Linked DNA regions of Fodinicurvata sp. EGI_FJ10296. The protein of the gene in region 2 interacts with the protein of the main gene of each other region in a pairwise test. Links are inferred from orthologs where the notes say so. Each region holds a gene or a part of one and is shown on either strand. Other genes may lie near its edges. The genes, in order: mrdA and ABZ728_RS16215.

Region 1 (9,615 bases), on a different replicon or contig from region 2:
GGCCACTGGGGGCAACCCAGGCCAGGTCGCTCGCGCCGCAATGCGGACAGATGATCCGGGGATAAAAAATGTGGGCACCGCATGGGGCGCATCGCTGGATACGGAACAGGCCGTCGCCAAGAAAGTGGTCGAATGCGGCTTCCGGCCCCCTTTCGGCAGCAGGTGGCGGTTGAGTGTCGGTCATGGAACTGTAAAACCCATGCAATTAGCAGGTGCAGGTCGACATGTTCGGCATCTCCGAGCGGGCGTCGTTGAAGGCCGATTCATTATAATGTACAGTCATTCGAACAAGGAGACCAGACCGGGGCTGTGTCGGGGCAGAGCATGAAGAACGATAACCAGAACCTATCCGACGATCTGCGCCTTTCAGGCAATCAGCCGCGATATCTGCGCATCGCGCAGGCGCTCGTCGCGGATATCGCAGACGGGCGCTACCCGATCGGCAGTCTGCTGCCTACGGAGGCCGAGCTCTGCGCCCAATATGGCGTCAGCCGGTCGACCATCCGCGAGGCAATCCGCCGGATGCAGCAACTGGGTCTGGTATCGCGGGCGCAAGGCATCGGCACCCGCGTCGAAGCGCGCTATTCCAAGTCCAGCTACATCATGTCCACGCAATCGGTGGATCAGGTGATGCAGTATGCGTCGGAAACGCAGCTTCATCTCCACACGGTCGAGGACGTCATTGCCGACGACGATCTCAGCCGGTTGATCGGCGGCGAAACCGGCCGGCGCTGGATTCTGTTCGCCGGCGCCCGCAGCGTGCCCGGCGATCCTGGCCCCGGAGATCCGGGCGGCCCGTTCTGCTGGACAAACGCCTATATTGCCGCCCGCTATGCCGATCTGCGCGGACAGGTCAAGCTCGGCGACGCGCCAATCACCACGCCGATCTATCAGCAGCTCTGCGACCGGTTCGGCGAGCAGGTGGGCGAAGTCCGCCAGACGGTCAAGGCGGTGGCGATCTCCGAGTTGTATGCCCAACGCCTGCAGGTCGAACCGGGTTCGCCGGGGCTGCACATTGTCCGGCAGTATCTGAACCTTGCTTCGGAATTCCTGGAAGTCTCGGTGAACATCTATCCCGCCGGCCGCTTCGAATATTCCATGCGTCTGCGCCTGGGCACGGTCGGCTGAGCCGACGGACCCGTTGCTCGCGCCCACATCCATATCGCCGGACCACACAGCCCGGACTCCCGGGGGCGACGCTCTTTTGGCCCTGATCCTCTTTGTCCTGATGGCGTCGGTCCTGGTCGACATCGCAGCGCCCCGTGTCGGCATGGATCGCGTGGCGGCCATTGCGCTACTGGTCTTTCTGCCCTGCGCCTGGCGGCAATACGGCATAAAGGAAGTGGGCATCGCCACGGCCGCGGCGGCGAGCGCCGTCATCCTTCTGGCCAGCAGTCCGCCAGCCGATGCCGTTGGCACCATTCTGGCGGCACTTGCCAACGGCGCCCGGCTGGTCGCCCTGATCCTCTGCCTGACCTTTCTGCGCAACGCTGCGGCGGCTTCGCCGCTGGTTGCCCGAACCGGCCGCTATCTGGCCCGCCAACCGCCCGGACGGCGCTATCTGGCCCTGTCCGCGGGTGGACACCTGTTCGGCCTGATGCTGAATTTCGGCGTCATAAACCTGCTGGGACCGGTCGTGCGGGAAAGCGGGCGCACAACCGCTGACGCGACCGCCGAGGACCGGCGTCGGGCGCTGATCAGGCGCCGGCGGATGATGGTCGCGCTGATCCGGGGTTTCTCGTTGGTCATGGTCTGGTCGCCGGCCAGCGTCGCCCAGGCGGTGCTGATTACATCCGTCGCGGGGCTGGCATGGATCGACCTCGTGCCCTACACGCTGACCTGGGTCGCCGTCGTGTGGGCACTGGGATGGCTCCAGGACCGTATCGCCTGGCACCGCGCCCGTCAGCGTCCGTCAGGAACAGTGCCCGGCACGCGACCGTTCGGTGAATTCCATGGCGAGGCGGACGCCGGTCAATGGCGCGACCTCGCCGGGCTATGCGCGATAACCGCCGGCATGCTCGGTTGCGTCGTTCTGCTGAATGCCGCCGCAGGATTGAGCCTGTTGCAGTCGGTCATGACCGCCGCACCGATTTTCGCTGTCATCTGGCTGGGGATCCAGCCGCAGCGGGCGACTCTTGCCAGCCGGTCAATCGAAACCTGGCAAACCCTACGGAACACCGTGCGGCACGACCTCCCCGCCCAGGGCCGCGAGGTCGCCCTGCTCGGCAGTGCAGGTTTCATCGGCGTGGCACTGCCGGCACTGATTCCCAGCGATGTTCTGGTCGGCATCGTCGATCCGGCCGTGATCGCACAGCCGGTTGCCGGCGTTGTCATGATGGCCGCCGTCATCATCGGAGGGACTGCCGGGATCAGTCCTCTGATCATGGTTCCGATTCTGGGCGGCCTGCTGACCTCGCTGCCAGTCGGCACCGTCGATCCGGTATTTGCCGGTCTCGCCATTTCCGCCGGATGGGGCCTGTGCAACGGATCCACGCCGTTTGCGGCCTCGGCCGTTCTGGCTGGTCGGTTCGTCGACAGCGGCCCGGAAAGGGTGGTCTGGCGCTGGAACGGCGCGTTCACCGTTCTCGCGATGGCTGTCTGCGCACTTTTCCTGTTCGCGATCTCGCCGCTGTTACCGCCGGGATGAGCGATGGCGGCACCTTAAAGGAAGACCGAGGTGACCAGCAGATAGAGCGCGACCGCCGTTGCCGCATAACCGACGATTACAAGAGCCCCGTCTCTGGCGACGAGACCAAGGGCAAACGCCGTGATCGCGGCCGCAGGCACAAAGGCGGCCATGGGGACGACTTCCAGAAACGGCAGCGTCAGCGCCAGCACCGCGCAGGCAGCGGCAATGACGTATGCACCCCGATCATCCGTCAGAGAGACCAGCCGCGGCCGCAGCAGCTTGTCCACACCGCCCGCCACCGGCCGGGCCTTTTCGGCCACTGTTTTCAGCCGATCCGCGCCGACCGACCGCTGCGTCACGAACGCCGGCAGCCAGAAGCTGCGACGTCCGACCAGCAACTGACCGGCCGTCACCAGCACGACCAGACCAAACAACGTCGGCACGCCGGGAATTCCGCCAACCGGCGTCAAGGCGATCAGTCCCAGGATCAGCAGCAGGGGCCCGAACGATCGGCGCCCCACCTTGTCCTGGATTTGACCCACGGACACCGCGCCTCCAGCCCCCGCCCTTTCGGACATCTCGATAAGTTCGGCGGCGACGTCTTTGAGGTTATGCGGCGTTCCATCCTGATCCGGCATTGAAGATCTTCCTGTTGCATCCATCGACCGTCCACCAACACGCGGGCGGCGCTTTGAGTTCTCACAAAACGGAGACTCTCGTCGGTGTGACGCGCTGGAAATCGGTCAGCTGCGTACGACAATGGACGTCATGGGGATGCGTGGTGGGCGCAGTAGGGCTCGAACCTACGACCCGCTGATTAAGAGTCAGCTGCTCTACCAACTGAGCTATGCGCCCACGCAGGGAAGTCACGGTGTTATAATGACGCTCGAAATCCGACGCAAGCGGATTCTGGGCATCGGATCATCCCCGGGGCGCCCCGGTTCGTACGAGTCGCCGTTGCATCGCACCGGTTGCCCGGATTTTCCGGCAGATTGGCGTCAGAGCTGGGCGCTCGGGGCTCGGCGGGATATCCGCGTATCGCGATGAATATAAACGCTCATGATCAACCCCAGACTGAACATGATCGTCATCATGACGGTCCCGCCATACGAAACCAGCGGCAGCGGAACCCCGACCACCGGGATCAGCCCCATCACCATGGCCGTGTTGATGAACACATAGAAATAGAGATTGGCCGTCAGCCCCAGCGCCAGGATCCGGCCGAAATGATTTCGGCAGCGAAGGGCGATGACGACCCCGTAGGCAACGAGAAGCAGGAAAAGCAGGATCAGACCGACACCGCCGATCAATCCGAATTCCTCGGCCAGCATCGTAAATATGAAATCGGTCTGCATCTCGGGCAGAAAATTCAGATGGCTCTGCGTTCCCTGCAGAAAGCCTTTGCCGAAAAGGCCGCCCGAGCCGAGGGCAATCTTGCTTTGCAGAATGTGATAGCCGGTCCCAAGCGGATCGGATTCCGGGTTGATGAAAGTGAGCACCCGGGCCTTCTGGTAGTCTCTGAGAAATTGCCAGGCAATCGGCACGGCGGCCAGGCCGAGAGCCAGTACCAGCGCGAATTTCCACCACCTGACGCCGACGACGAAGAAAATCGCGGCGCCGACGAACAACAGCATTACTGCCGTTCCGAGGTCCGGCTGGCTCATCACGAGGGCGACGGGCGCGACGATGAGTATGATCGGCAATATCAGCGTGCGGACCCGATACACATCATCGAGGGTTGGAACGTGAAAGTACCGCGCCAGTGCCAGCACCAGCGCGATCTTCATCAGTTCCGACGGCTGAAGATTGAAGAAGCCGAGATTGATCCAGCGCTGGGCCCCCATTCCCACTTGTCCGATGACCTCCACCGCGATCAGGAGACCGAAAGTAATAAAGTAGAATGGATAGGCGATCCGGAGCCAGATCCGAAGGTCGACCAGCGCGACACCGATCATGATCGCGAACCCGACGGCGAACCGGGCAATGTGACGCGACGCCCAGGGCTCCATGCTTCCATTGGCAGCGGAATAGAGCATCGCGACGCCGACACCGGCAAGAGCAACCACAAGCAGAATGAGCCCGCCCGGCAGTTGAAGGATTTTCTCCCCCAGAGACTGCCCCTGATCGTCCGCGTCGATTCCGCTGCCACGATAGTATGCCGTTGACATCAGCCGCCTACTCCGCCCCCGGTTCCACCGACATCTCCCGGCTCACCGGCTGCCGCCACGCCAGGTGGCGAAACGGGAATGATCCGGTCGCTGGCCGGATTGCGCTTCTGCGCCTCCCACAGAAGATCGCGGGCGATCGGGGCAGCAACGGCCGAACCTCCGCCACCATGCTCGACAACGACCGAGCACGCATAGCGGGGGCGGTGCATCGGCGCAAACCCGACAAACAAGGCGTGGTGACGGTCGCGCCAAGGGATCTCGTCCTGGCTGAGCAGCCCCTGCGCCCGCTGTGCCATCGTGATCCGGCGAACCTGGCTGGTCCCGGTCTTGCCACCCATTTCCATGCCCTCAACCGGTATCTGGGACGAGCGGGCCGTTCCCCGGCTGCCGTCGGTGACGGCGATCATGCCGTCGACCACCGCCCGGATTCCGCGTTCGGAAATGCCGATATCCGGAACTGATTCATTCGGGTCGACATTGCGCATGACGACGCGGGGATCGATGGCCCGCCCACCATTGACCAACCGGGCCGTCATCACGGCCAGCTGCAGCGGCGTTGCCAGAACGTAGCCCTGGCCGATCGCGGCAATAAGCGTTTCCCCCTGCTGCCAGGCCGTGCCCACATTCTGGCGTTTCCAGTCTTGCGTGGGCACCAGACCCTGGCGCTCGCCGGGAAGGTCGATGTTGATGGATGTCCCCAATCCGAACCGGTTGGCCATCGCCGATAGACGATCGACCCCCACGCGGCGCGAGAGGTCATAGAAATAGGTATCGCAGGATTCCGCCAGGGCATCGACCAGTGTCAGCCAGCCATGACCGCCCCGACGCCAGCAGTGAAAGCGATGATTGCCCAGATCCATATGACCGGGACAGAATACGGAATGATTGGGGCCGGCAATGCCGTTCTCGATAGCCGTCAGCGCCGTTATCATCTTGAAGGTCGAGCCGGGCGCGTATTGCCCGGCGAGCGCCTTGTTCGTCAACGGCGCATACTGATCGTTGATCAGGGACCGCCATGATGCGCCGTCAATCCCGGTCGCGAAAATATTCGGATTGAAGGACGGGCTCGAAGCCATGGCATAGACTTCGCCCGTATGCACATCCATGATCACGGCCGATGCCGAGCGTTCCTCAGCGAGACGGTCCTGAACGTAATCCTGCAACCCGACATCGATCGTCGAGCGAACCTCCTCGCCGCGCGTACCCTCGTCGCGAGACAGTTCGCGGATGATCCGCCCGGTGGCATTGACTTCGACCTGACGGGTGCCGGCGACACCACGAAGCGTCGATTCCAATTGCCGCTCGATGCCGGTCTTGCCGATCCGGAAACCGGGCAGGGTCAGAACCGGGTCTCCAGTCAGTTCTTCTTCGGAGACCGCGCCGACATAGCCGACCAGATGAGCGGTCGAGGGTCCTTGCGGATAGTCTCTTATCTCGCCGACATCGATCGACAACCCGGGCAGGCTTGGAGCGTTGACCTCGATCTGGCTGACCTGATCCCAGGTCAGATTCTCGCGTACCGTCACCGGAACGAAGTTGCGACGGCGGGACACATCGCGCAGCACCCGTTCACGATCGGCATCGGTCAACGGCACGATGCCTGAAAGGCGCTCCAGTGTCGCCTCGACGTCGCCGGCCTGTTCCGCCACCATGATAACCTGAAAATTCTGCGTGTTCGCTGCCAGCGGGCGGCCATAGCGGTCCACGATCTCACCCCGGGAAGGCGCCAGCAGGCGCATGCTGATGCGATTCTCGTCAGCGAGCACCCGATATCGCTCGGATTCCGTGACCTGCAGAAAATACATGCGCCCGACCAGCGCCGAGGCCAGGCCAAGCTTCACGCCGCCCAGAATCAGCGCCCGTCGTGTCAAACTGCGATATCGCTCGGTATCCCGGTCCATCCTCGACGTCTACCTCAATGCACCCGTCCCGATGCGAATAGCGTTGTGCCTGAGCGGCATATCGTCAGTCGCGTCACATTCCGCCGCACCGGAATCCGCTACTGGGGCACGAGCCGGTGACATTGCATGCATATCCACGCCAGTGCCGGAAACGCACCCATCGTCATCAAAGCCCGAAAGATCGCCGGCTCCACAGGCATCACAGCTCCGAAAATGGCGCTATAAAGCACCCATTCCATCACCGCCGTCAACGGCAAGACGATCAGGAATCCCCACCACAGCACCCAGAATGACCGACCTACCAGAAAGCGCCGCTGCGACGATACGACCAGCAGCGCGATCATGAAAATGAACGCGTTGACGCCCAGAGGCGCGCCGGTCAGCACGTCCTGGAGAATGCCCAGAACGAAGACCATTGGAAACGGCAGCAGATCAGGCCGATGAACGGCCCAATAATAGAGGGCCATGAACGGAATCATCGGAACCACGGTCGAATAGGCCGGTAGGGGTACCGGAATCACGGCGACGAACACCAGCGACAGCATCAGGATGCCCGGTACGGCATTGCGGAATATGACACCCAGTCGCGTGCCGATATGCTCTGGCAATCGGTCCTCGAAGCTCATTGCTGTCCGTTCTGCGCCGCTTCGGACTCGGCACCTTCGGTCCCGTCAGTGCCAGGTGCACCCTCGCGGTCATCAGCTCCGGCGGTGGCACCATAGGGCACCAGTTCAGGGTCGGGACCGACCGATTCCGGTATGGGCACCGGCGGCCCCGCCACATCGGCAAACTGCCCCCGCTCGGTTGCGGGACCGAAATCGACCACACGGACGAGATCAACCCGGTCCAGGTCCTCGAAGAGCACAACCTCGATACCGGCATCGCCCGATTCCACGACCCGGCCGATGGCAAGGCCGGGAGGAAACATCCCGCCGTGACCGGATGACACCACCCGGTCGCCGACTTCGACATCATGATCGCGCGGCAGATATTGAAGGGTCGGACGGCCGGAGTTGTCACCGGCAAGGACGGCGCGATGGCCGGACTTCTGCATGGCAACGGGTATGCGCGAGTTCAGGTCGGTCAACAGGAGGATCCGGGCGGACATGTCGCCGGTCTGAACGATACGGCCAATCAACCCCTCGGACCCGATCACCGCCTGCCCATCACGAATACCGTCCTGCGCTCCCACATTGATCGCCTTGCTGCGCACGAACGCGCCGCTGTTGTCGGCGACGACCCGTCCCGCGATAAACGAGTGCTCCATCCCGAGTTCGTAGTTGGTCAGCTCGCGCAGGCTGACGATCTCGGCCTCCAACTGAAAGGCGGCATGGCGATACTGCTGAAGAAGCGTGTTCTCCTGTCGGAGGCGGGCGTTCTCGGCGCGGAGATCCGCCAATTCCTGGGCTGCATTGATTGCATCGGCCACGGACGCGGCCGGACGCGAAATGACCGCCATGATCGGCGTCATGGCGTCGGTGATGCGCGCGGCCATGGCATTCATCAACACCGCATCGACCTTGCCGAGCATCATCAATCCGATGGCCGTCATCAATAGCAGCGCGAAGGAGAACCTTTGAACCATCGCCCGCAGCGCCGCGATCCGAACCATGGGCTTAGAGCGTAGCCTCACGAAGCCGTCCTTTGGCTCAGTTCCGTTTGGGGCGAAGTCGAGGTCACGGTCATCAGCAAAATCGGATCGGCGGCAAGATAAGTGGCAACATCAACACCTTACTGCCCTGTGCGGCTCTCGCCGCGTTCGGCTCAGGGTTGATCCAGCAGGGGCACTGCAATCTGAATACCACAAAATCCCGATCGGTACACTTTCACGGACTGGGCCAGGGAGCCCTTAACGGCCGAAATTCATTGTCCATTGCGCATATCGGCCGATTGCCTGCCCAATGAAATGGCCTGCCACCGGCAGCAAACGAAACAGAGCCCCCGGGGCTCAATACATATTGATCAGAACATTTTTCAACGTGCGCATTTCCTCCAGGGCGCGGCCGGTCCCCAGAGCAACGCAGGACAGCGGATCGTCGGCAATCGAAACCGGCAATCCCGTTGCGTGCCGCAGAACGAAATCGAGATTGCCAAGCAGCGCGCCGCCACCGGTCAGGACGATTCCCTTGTCGACAATGTCGGCGGCCAGCTCCGGCGCCGTATGCTCAAGCGCGACTTTAACCGCCTCAACGATGGCGCTGACGGGCTCTGCAAGACTTTCGGAAATCTGCCGTTCGGTAATCACCAGTTCCTTGGGCACGCCATTCATGAGGTCGCGGCCCTTGATCTCCATGGTACGCCCCTCACCGTCTTCCGGTGGGCAGGCGGAGCCGATTTCCTTCTTGATTCTCTCGGCGGAGCCTTCGCCGACCAATAGATTGTCGTGCCGGCGAATGAAGGCGATGATAGCCTCGTCCATCTTGTCGCCGCCGACCCGTACCGACCTTGAATACACGATACCGCCCAGAGAGAGCACGGCAACTTCGGTCGTGCCGCCACCAATATCCACAACCATGGAACCGGTCGGCTCGGTCACCGGCAATCCGGCGCCAATCGCCGCCGCCATCGGTTCTTCGATCAGAAAGACACGTCTCGCCCCTGCTGATTCGGCACTTTCCTGAATCGCCCGGCGTTCCACTGCCGTCGATCCGGACGGCACGCAGATGATCACCTGGGGGCTGGCGAAGCTGCGCCGGTTGTGGACCTTGCGGATGAAATGTTTGATCATTTCCTCCGCGACCTCGAAATCCGCAATGACGCCATCGCGAAGCGGGCGAATTGCCTGGATATTGCCGGGCGTTCGACCAAGCATCTGCTTGGCTTCGTCGCCCACCGCCAGAACCTGCTTTTTGCCGCGAACGGTCGCGATTGCGACCACCGATGGTTCGTTCAGAACGATGCCCCGGCCCTTCACGTA
Region 2 (9,760 bases):
CGGCCCCCAGAACAGCGCCATGGGCAGCGCGATGTTCATGGAGATGTCATTGCGGGCAAGCGCGCTTTCAAAGCCCTCGAAGGTCTTCAGGGACAACAGGACAAGAAAGGCGATCGCGACCAGATCCACGATCGTTAGCAAACCCTTGCGCAGTCTCGTCGGCAAAGCTTCAAGGAGAAGTTCCACCCTGACATGCCCCTCGGAAAAAAAGGTATAGGGCATCCCCAGGAAAACACCCGTCATGACGCAGAGCTGGACGATATCGACCACACCCCGCAGCCCCAGACCAAAGGGGCGGACGATGACATCGGCGACGGTCGCCGCCGCCGCCGCGCCCAGGCAGAGAGCGCCGAGCACGGCCAGCATGACTGCCAGCCGGTCGGCCGCCCGGACGAATGCCGCTAACGGCGCCATCGATGCCCCCTTCCCGACCGGCTGTTACCGGCTTTCGTACTCGGCCTGGTATTCGGCGACCAGTTCCTGCGCCCGTGCATAGATTTCATGCGCGTTGTCGACACCTTCGGCCTGAAGGCTGTCAAGCCATTCTTCGGCGACCGGTTCGAAATGCGCCTGCCAAAGAGCCTGCTCCTCTTCGGTCAGCTCGATGATCTCGTTGCCTTCGGCAATCGCCAGTTCCTTCCCGGGTTCGTCCCAGCTTGGCCAGTATTCCTCGCCGAAACGCGACGCGAGCGGTCGGTAGGACGCTTCGTCGACGCAGTCGCGGACCGTGTCGGGCAGACCATTATAGGCATCCTCGTTCATGGCGAACCAGAAGGAGGTCGTGTAGAGCCCAATTTCGGAGTGGTAGTCGAGGACTTCGGCGAGATTGAATCCGAACACGGCCTCATACGGGAAGACCGTTCCGTCGGCGATGCCGCGCGCCAGAGTTTCGTATGTCTCTGTCGGCGGGACGCCCACCGGGACGGCATCCAGGCTCTCGATCATGAGGGCCACCGACGGCGCGGGCGTTCTGATACGAAGTCCCGCCGCATCGGCCGGTGTCCGTACAGGCGTTCCGGCAGTGTGGATCAGCCCGGCATCATGCGCATGAAGCGCCAGAACCTTCAGCCCTTCATAGGGCTCGGAAATCAGCCCTTCCTCGAACAACGACCACAGCGCATTGGAGTTTGCGTAGGCACTTCGGGCCAGCAACGGCGTATCGATGACGGTCGCGGCGTCGAATCGGCCACGCGGCAGGTGGTTCAGGCCATGCGCGATATCCAGAAGTCCGGCGCGAAGGTATTCTTCCAGCCGGGTGACGTTGCCGAGCTGCGAACCGCCGGTATGAAAATCGAAATTGACGGCGCCATCGGCGCAGGCCGCCACCTGTTCGGTCCAGTCGAGGGCAAAATCGGCATGCGGTCCCGCCCCCGCCGGCCAGAAATGTCCGAATCTCAGCGTTATTTCATCGGCGCCGGCGCCGCTCGTACCGGCGGCGATCGTCCCGGCGGCCAACAGAGCCGCCCCCCATGCCTTGCCTCGCATCGACTTTCCTCTCCCTTGCTGTGTTGATTGCCGGCTCCGGGCTTTCCGTTTCCCAGTGCCGGATGCCTGCTCTTATGTGTCGGTATGAGGCATCGTGGCGACCCGGCACAAGGCTGTCAACGCGGGATGGCTGTTGGTCTCCGCGCGGGTGCCGCGATCGCCCGGATCCGGCTTCGGCTTGCCGCAGGGCCGGCTTCCTGATATTCGAAGCCATCGTGATAAAGGGCCGGAGGTGGGAGATGTCTTTGCACAGGCCACGGCGGCATGCGCCGGCAACCGCCCGCAACAGACGGCCGATCCTCGATGTTCTCAGAACCGCGCTGCCATCCGCAGGGCTCGTCCTGGAGATTGCCAGCGGCACCGGCGAGCACGCAGCCTATATGGCGCCGCGCCTCGGCCCCGGTATCGTCTGGCAACCGAGCGAGGCTGACATGGACGCCCTGGTCGATATCGACGAACATGCCCGCGAAAGCCGCTGTCTGACGATACGGCCCGCGCTCTACCTGAATGTGGCGGAACACGACTGGCCGATTGACGAAGCCGATGCGATTTTCTGCAGCAACATGATCCACATCGCGCCATGGCCCGCGACGGAGGGTCTGTTTGCCGGCGCCGCGCGGCTGCTGGATGTCGGCGCCCCCATCATTCTCTATGGCCCTTTCAAGCGCAACGGCGACCATACGGCACAGTCGAACGCCGCCTTCGATGCTCAGCTTCGCAGCCAGGACGAGCGCTGGGGCCTGCGGTGTCTCGATACCGAGGTGGCACCGCTGGCCGCCGAGTGCGGTTTCACGATCGACGCCGTCGTGCCGATGCCGGCCAACAATCTGACCGTCGTCTTCAGACGACACGAAATGCCCGCCGCATAAGCGGCGGGCAACTGATCCGGATGTCGGTCAGGCGGAATCCGCCGATGCCGTGGTCTCGACCTTGGCGGCCAGAGCGGCCTCAAGAAACGGGTCGATCGCGCCGTCGAGGACAGCCTGCGGGTTGCCGGACTCCACGTTCGTGCGCAGATCCTTGACCATCTGATAGGGCTGCAGGACGTAGGATCGGATCTGGTGGCCCCAGCCGATATCCGTTTTCTCGTCGGCCAGCGCCTGGGCGGCCTCTTCCTTCATCTTCAGTTCGCGTTCGTATAGCCGCGCCCGCAGCATGTCGAAAGCTGTCGCACGGTTCTTGTGCTGCGACCGGTCGTTCTGACACTGCACCACGATGCCGGTCGGAACGTGCGTGATACGTACCGCGCTGTCGGTTCTGTTGACGTGCTGTCCGCCCGCACCCGAGGCGCGATAGGTATCGATCCGCAGGTCCTTGTCTTCGATCTCGACCGTGATGGTGTCGTCGATGACCGGCGACACCGAGACGGAGGCAAAGCTGGTGTGACGCCTGGCCTGGCTGTCGTACGGGCTGATCCGGACAAGCCGGTGCACACCCTGTTCGCTCTTGAGCCAGCCATAGGCATTGTGGCCGCGAATGACCAGCGTCGTCGATTTTATTCCCGCTTCTTCGCCTGCGCTTTCTTCCAGCAGTTCGGTCTTGAACTTGCGCCGATCGGCCCAGCGAACATACATGCGCAGCAGCATACGGGCCCAGTCCTGAGCTTCGGTACCGCCGGCGCCGGCATTCACCTCGAGATAGCAATCGTTGCTATCGGCCTCTCCGGACAGGAGCGCTTCGAGTTCGAGTCCGTCGGCCCGGGACTTCAAAGCCTTGAGATCTGCTTCGGCGGCGGCAAGCGTGTCGTCGTCGCCTTCCGCTTCGGCCATTTCAATGAGCTCAACCGCGTCGGACAGCGCCGTCGTCAGTTCGTGATAGGCGCCCAGCGAATCTTCCAGACGCGTACGTTCCCGCATCAGAGTCTGTGCGGAATCGGGATCGTTCCAGAGATCAGGGTCCTCGACCAGTGCGTTCAGTTCGTCCAGACGCAGCGTTGATTGATCGACGTCAAAGTGACCTCCTCAGCAGCGCCAACGACCCTTCGATGTCGTTGACGACCGCTTGCAGTTCGGCGCGCATGGCGTTCTCCCCAGCGATAGGATTGGAAGTGAAACGGATCGGGCAGGACGACGGGACAGCCACCCGTTGCCGGTGCCAGCGGCCCCGGGATTATCCCGTCACGCCCGATTGATAGCGCCGAAGCAGCCTTCAGTAAAGGCCGCCCGTGCCCCCGCCGGTGAACCCGCCATCGTTGTCGTCGCCTGGGGCCGTGAAGTCCGACACACCACCGATCGTACCGGCCGTCGACGGGCCGCTGCCGGCCTGAAAGGCTTCCCATATGAACGGCTCTCCGGAACTCGCCTGCTGGCCTGTCCGGGGATTGACGCGAATCAGGTTGGCTGCCTGCGGAATGCGGAATGGCGGCACCTGCTGGCCGTCCAGGACCGTCTCCATGAATTCACCGAAGATCGGCAACGCCACGCTGCTGCCCGTTTGCCCCTCGCCCAGCGAATGCGGCGCGTCGTAACCCACGAAAACGCCAACGACCAGATCCGGTGTCGATCCGATGAACCACGCGTCGCGAACGTCGTTGGTCGTCCCGGTCTTGCCGGCAAGCGGCTTGCCGATCGACTGGAGCCGCTGGCCGGTACCCCGCTGAATGACGCCTTCCATCATCGAGACGACCTGATACGCGCTTACGGGATCCGCCACACGCTCGCGGTCGTCGGGCAGTGCCGGTGTTTCCTGACCATTCCATGCGACGTTCGTGCAGTCATTGCAGCCCCGTTCGTCATGTCGATAGATCGTCCGGCCAGTCCGGTCCTGAATGCGGTCGATGAATGTCGGTTCGATCCGCAGGCCGCCGTTGACGAGCATGGCATAGGCCGCTGTCAAATCGAGAGGCGTGGTTTCGCCGGCCCCGAGCGCCATCGAGTACAGCAGCGGCATTTCTTCATAGATGCCGAATTCGCTCGCAACCTCGCGCACCCGCTCCAGACCGACTTCCTGCAACAGCCGAACCGTCATGAGGTTGCGCGAACGTTCCAGGCCGACGCGCATCGGCGCCGCCCCGAGAGAATCGCCGCCATAGTTAGTCGGTCGCCACAGTCCCTGACCCGCCCCCTGGCTGATGGCGACCGGCGTGTCATAGAGGATCGTGCTCGGGGTCAGCCCCGCTTCGAGCCCTGCGAGGTAGACAAAGGGCTTGAAGGCGGAGCCGGGCTGACGTTCTGCCTGGGTGGCGCGGTTGAACTCGGATCGCTCGAAGCTGTACCCGCCCGTCGTCGCCATCACGCGTCCCGTATGCGGATCCATGACAACGACCGCGCCTTCGATCTCGGGGATCTGCCTGAGGGCGAAACGCGGGATCAGGTCGCCTTCCGCAACCGCCTCGCTCGCCTCCTCGTCGCGGGGGGCGGCTCGATAATCCGGCCGGTTTACAGAGGCATCGGCGGCGACAACATCGCCAAGGGCGAGCACGTCCTCGACCGACTGCGGCGCTGGCCCGGGGGACCGCCCGTCGCCACGGTGCGGCCGGGCCCAGGACACGCTTTCCAGATCCATCCAGCCGCGGCTGCGATCCTCGAACCCGATCAGCGCACCGTCGGCATCGATTTCAAGAACGACGGCCAGCCGCCAATCCTCTATCCCGGCCGCGTCCTCGTCGTTGGCCCTGATATCGCGCAGTTGCTCGGGCCAGGCATCGAAATCCGCCATATTGGCAATCGGTCCGCGCCATCCGAACCGCCGGTCGTAGTCGACCAGACCGTTGCGCAGGGCCTGGCCCGCCACCCGCTGATAAAAGGGATCGACCGTCGTCCGGACCGATAGCCCGCCTTCATACAGGGTGGTGTCGCCGTATATCCGTTGAACGATCCGTCGGACTTCCTCGCTGAAGTAATCCGCGCGGACCACGTCCTGCCGCAGTTGATTGGTCACTTCCAGGGGCGCGGCCACGGCCTCGGCATGCTCATCTTCGGTGATGTAGCCGTCGTCAAGCATGCGATTCAGGACATAGTTGCGCCGGGAGACGGCCGCTTCGGTACGCCGGGTCGGATGGTAATTGTTCGGTGCCTTCGGCAGGGCTGCCAGATAGGCGATTTCTTCCAGATTCAGTTCCGAGAGCGAGCGGTTGAAATACGCAAGTGATGCCGCAGCCACACCATAGGCGCCGCGGCCCAGATAAATCTGATTCAGATAGAGTTCGAGGATCTGGTCCTTGGAGAACGTCCGCTCCATGCGCAAAGCAATCAGTGCCTCGCGTATCTTGCGATCAAGGGTAACGTCCGATGTCAGCAGAAAGTTCTTCGCCACCTGCTGCGTGATCGTGGACGCTCCCTCCGGGCGCTGGCCGCTGCCAATGTTCCGGATGTTGGTGACGACGGCCCGGACCAGGCTGGTCGGATCGATGCCGCTGTGGCCGTAGAAATTCTGATCTTCCGCGGCAATAAATGCCTGGCGCACGCGCTCGGGAATGACATTGATCGGCACGAAAAGGCGATTCTCGATCGCGAATTCATCCAGCAGCCGGCCGTCACTGGCATGAAAGCGGGTTGTTACCGGCGGCTCGTAGTCGGCGAGCTGCCGATAGTCAGGCAACCTCAAGCTGAAATGGCTAAGCGCCCCATAGGCGGCGGCACCGCCGACGACGGTGACGATCAGTAGTGAAGATATAAACCAACCCAGAATGCGCATGCCGTTCTATCCACCGTTCCGACTATGTAACTACCGTCCGATCACTCCCGGCCAGACCTGCAAGCCTCCCGAACCAAAGCCGTTCCACCCCATACCGCCTGCATCAGACAGAGTCGGACCGGACCGATTCGCATCATACATCCGGACTGGGTAGCGCGCGATTGTGACCCGTTCATGACCAGCGGAAGCACCAGTCGCTGAAGACCTGACCCCGAAGTGCCCTGCCGATTGCGCGCGGTCAAGTCGTCAGGGAAGTATGAGTGCCATGAGTGCCCCGATGTCACAGCACCCTGTGCCGTGTCGAACCAGCGGATGCGCTGAGGCCCATCCAGCACCCGTTCAATCTAGCGCCGGGCCAGTCCCGCCAGATTGGGGGCCCTGAAATAGTCATCCACTGCGCCGGCGATGGTTTCAATCATGGCCTCCAGATGGGCCGTGTCACTCAACTGGCGCTCGTCCTCCACATTCGACAGATAGCCCAGCTCCACCAGGGCGGAGGGGACATCCGGCGCCGTCAGTACCGCGAAACCGGCCTGTCGGTGAGAATTCGACAGCATGCGCGTCACGCCGCCCAGCGCCGTCACCAGATGATCCGCGATCAGGCGGGATTGATTCTTGGTGTCACGCTGGGCCAGGTCGATGAGAATCGACGCGACCATATCGTCGGTTGGATCGAGCACCACGCCGGCAAGGGCATCCGCGCGGTTTTCCCGGGCGGCAAGCATTTCGGCTTCCCGGTCGGAAGCAACCTCGGACAAGGTGTAGACCGACGCGCCACGAACGTTCTGGTTCTCCATGCTGTCGGCGTGAAGCGAGAGAAACAGGTCGCCGTCAGCCTGACGGGCGATCCGGACCCGGTCGCGCAGCCGCAGGGTCTCGTCACCGTCACGGGTCAGGACGACCCTGTAGCCCCCCCGGTCCAGAAGCGCCTCGCGCAGCATTCGTGCCGCCCTGAGAACAATCGTTTTCTCCATAGTGCCGGAAACGCCGACTGCCCCGGGGTCGATACCGCCATGCCCGGCGTCGATCACGACTGTGCGCACGGCCGGTCGATTGGGCCGTATCGGCGGCATCGGAACATCGAATGGAACGCCGTCCACTGCGACCGGTCCGGATTGCCCAACGCTCCGACCCTCACCCTCCGGCCCCCCCCCGTCAGCCGTCGACATCACGGCAGGTCGAATCGGCGGCAGCGGCAGTCCACCGAGATCAGGCATATCCGCAGCTACCTGCCGTGATACCGGCGCTACGGCTGCGATGCGGCGGCGTGGCGCGGTCGTAGCGCTACCGTCCGACGACTCGAAAACGGCGACGGTACCGCCGGACCGATTGCCGTCCGTCGCGCCATCTGCCCCTGCCCCTGCCCCGTCAACGTCGGGACGACGATCCGGGATCGGAAACTCGGGAATATCCGGAGGAGCGCGCGGCGGAGTACGGGGCGATGAAGCGGTTTCCGACGCCGCATCGGCGGCCGGCGAACTGCCGTGCCGTGTCCCGTCGGCTTCTCCTCCGTCGGCCGTCCAGGCGCCGGTCTCCGCCGGTTTCTCGACGAGATCGAGCACGAAACGTGCTGGACCCTCGTCGCGGGCGGGGATGAAAAAGGCGTCCGAAATGGCAACCGGTTCTGTCATCGTCAGAAGAACGCGGCGTGCGCCGTCCGGCGAGCGCCCCACCTCGAACCGGCCAACGAGACCGATACCCGGCCCCTCGGAGGCGGCGCGCCAGTCGGTTGCGGGAAAATCCAGAATAACTCGATCGGGATCGCTGAGCGTGAGGATCGAGAACGCCCGCTCGCGACTCATTTCGAGGACAAAACGGGTCCGGTCGCCGTGATCACCCATCCGCTGAGCCGTCACGACCGCAGCTGCCCCCGAACCAGTCGCGTTTGCCGACTGGCCAAGCGCCGACACCGGCGGCAAGGCAGCGAGTCCCGACAGGACCGCTACCAAGAGTGTTATCAGCAATCCTGGCCTGCCCATGCTACCTCGCCATTGGATATACCTCCCTTATTATAGAAGAAAATCAGTACCTTCAATCGAAAAGGTAATGTAACGCTTGATCCATAGGCGACAATATGAACACAAGTCATTCGCCGCTCGCCGGGATCGCGATGGCGATCGCTGCCGGCTTCAGGCGATTCGCCGCACCGCCAGCGCCCCGATAGTGTGGCGCGCCACACTATCGAGCGATCACAGCGTTCCGGCACGGCGCCCGGCGTTCGGCTGAACCCGAATCGACTTTGTTTTCAGTGAATTCGGACATTGTGGAACCGGCACTCAACGTCTATTGTCACTTTGCGACATAGTATGTGTGCCGGCCTCCGGTTGGCGTTTCGGTATTCTGTACCGGAGATTGCCCTGGGATCCAGAGTTACGGACAAAATCGCCGCAGAATGCAGCGGTAGCGTCCTTTCTTCCAGGATCACCGTGTGCCTGCCGATGATTTCGACCGGGGCTTCCATCACCCCGACGCGATCGACTTCGTTACGGCCGATTGGCCGGATCAAAGGGCTGGGGCAAGTCCGTCCGCCGACAGGCGACGGCACACATGTGAAAGGTAACGGTGTAACCGGGGTTGACCTGACGCTTCCTGTTTATGGGCGGCGCCATGTCCGGAGACGGCTGGTATCGGTCCTGGCTTGCTGTCACAGCGCCGTTCCGAGTTCGGCCTGCCGATCCGCATACCCCCCTAAGCCAATGACGCGTTGTCGGCTCCGTCGTGTCGCACGGCTGTCGGCGGTTGCGTCGTAAGGATCGTTCATGACTAAGAGAATGCTTATAGACGCGTCTCATCCCGAGGAGACCCGCGTCGTCGTACTTGACGGTAATAAGCTCGACGAATTCGACTTTGAGACATCAAGCAAGAAGCAACTGAAGGGCAATATCTACCTTGCAAAAGTAACGCGGGTTGAGCCCAGCCTTCAGTCAGCCTTTGTCGAGTACGGCGGAAACCGGCACGGCTTCCTGGCCTTCTCCGAAATTCATCCGGACTATTATCGAATTCCCGTCGCCGACCGCGAAGCCTTGATCGAAGAAGAATCGAAGGCTGCCGCCGAGGCCGGCAAAGCGGCGCGCCAGGCCGCGGCCCAAGGCAACGCGATCGATCAGGATGATCCGTTTGGCGATCCCCGAGACGAGGACGACGGCCGGCGCGGCTCAAGATCGGCTCAGAAGTCGCAGCAGAACGGCGGCGACAACGATGACGACGACGAGGATATCGAAACTGTCGGCGGCGACGACATCGACGAAGCCGCGCAGACCGGACCCGTCCGTCCGAAGCGCAGCTACAAGATCCAGGAAGTCATCAAACGGCGTCAGATTCTTCTGGTTCAGGTCACGAAAGAGGAGCGCGGCAACAAGGGTGCCGCGCTCACGACCTATCTGTCTCTGGCGGGCCGTTACTGTGTCCTGATGCCGAACACGCCGCGCGGCGGCGGCATCAGCCGAAAGATCGTTTCGCCAAAGGACCGCAAGCGCCTCAAAAGCATCCTTGATGATCTGATGATCCCGGAGGGCATGGCCGTCATCCTGCGCACGGCCGGCCTGGAACGCACCAAGGCCGAGATCAAGCGCGATCTCGACTATCTTCTGCGGCTTTGGGACAACATCCGCGAAACCACGCTGCAAAGCACGGCGCCGAC

Evidence for each region.
Region 1: the proteins of ABZ728_RS16215 (region 2) and mrdA interact in binary tests that used the Escherichia coli proteins (3 or more experiments, as listed by UniProt). The link is inferred for Fodinicurvata sp. EGI_FJ10296 from one-to-one orthologs.

The regions. Positions count from the first base shown.
Region 1 is NZ_JBFCVL010000003.1:20,142-29,756, forward strand. The notes cover bases 4,248-7,170. They hold mrdA (penicillin-binding protein 2), read right to left. Parts: upstream 6,699-7,170; coding sequence 4,797-6,698; downstream 4,248-4,796. Other genes in these bases: rodA (rod shape-determining protein RodA), read right to left, coding at 4,248-4,797; mreD (rod shape-determining protein MreD), read right to left, coding at 6,797-7,170. Also shown: ABZ728_RS06230 (OB-fold domain-containing protein), read right to left, coding at 1-184; ABZ728_RS06235 (GntR family transcriptional regulator), read left to right, coding at 325-1,128; ABZ728_RS06240 (hypothetical protein), read left to right, coding at 1,205-2,647; ABZ728_RS06245 (exopolysaccharide biosynthesis protein), read right to left, coding at 2,662-3,267; more of rodA, read right to left, coding at 3,628-4,247; more of mreD, read right to left, coding at 7,171-7,324; rod shape-determining protein MreC, read right to left, coding at 7,321-8,331; ABZ728_RS06275 (rod shape-determining protein), read right to left, coding at 8,647-9,615. UniProt on the Escherichia coli protein: Catalyzes cross-linking of the peptidoglycan cell wall. Responsible for the determination of the rod shape of the cell. Is probably required for lateral peptidoglycan synthesis and maintenance of the correct diameter during lateral and centripetal growth.
Region 2 is NZ_JBFCVL010000007.1:81,027-90,786, forward strand. What follows is about bases 3,378-6,445. They hold ABZ728_RS16215 (penicillin-binding protein 1A), read right to left. Parts: upstream 6,121-6,445; coding sequence 3,634-6,120; downstream 3,378-3,633. Outside these bases: ABZ728_RS16195 (TRAP transporter small permease), read right to left, coding at 1-414; ABZ728_RS16200 (TRAP transporter substrate-binding protein), read right to left, coding at 439-1,485; ABZ728_RS16205 (DUF938 domain-containing protein), read left to right, coding at 1,725-2,354; ABZ728_RS16220 (N-acetylmuramoyl-L-alanine amidase), read right to left, coding at 6,465-8,084; ABZ728_RS16225 (Rne/Rng family ribonuclease), read left to right, coding at 8,880-9,760. UniProt on the Escherichia coli protein: Cell wall formation. Synthesis of cross-linked peptidoglycan from the lipid intermediates.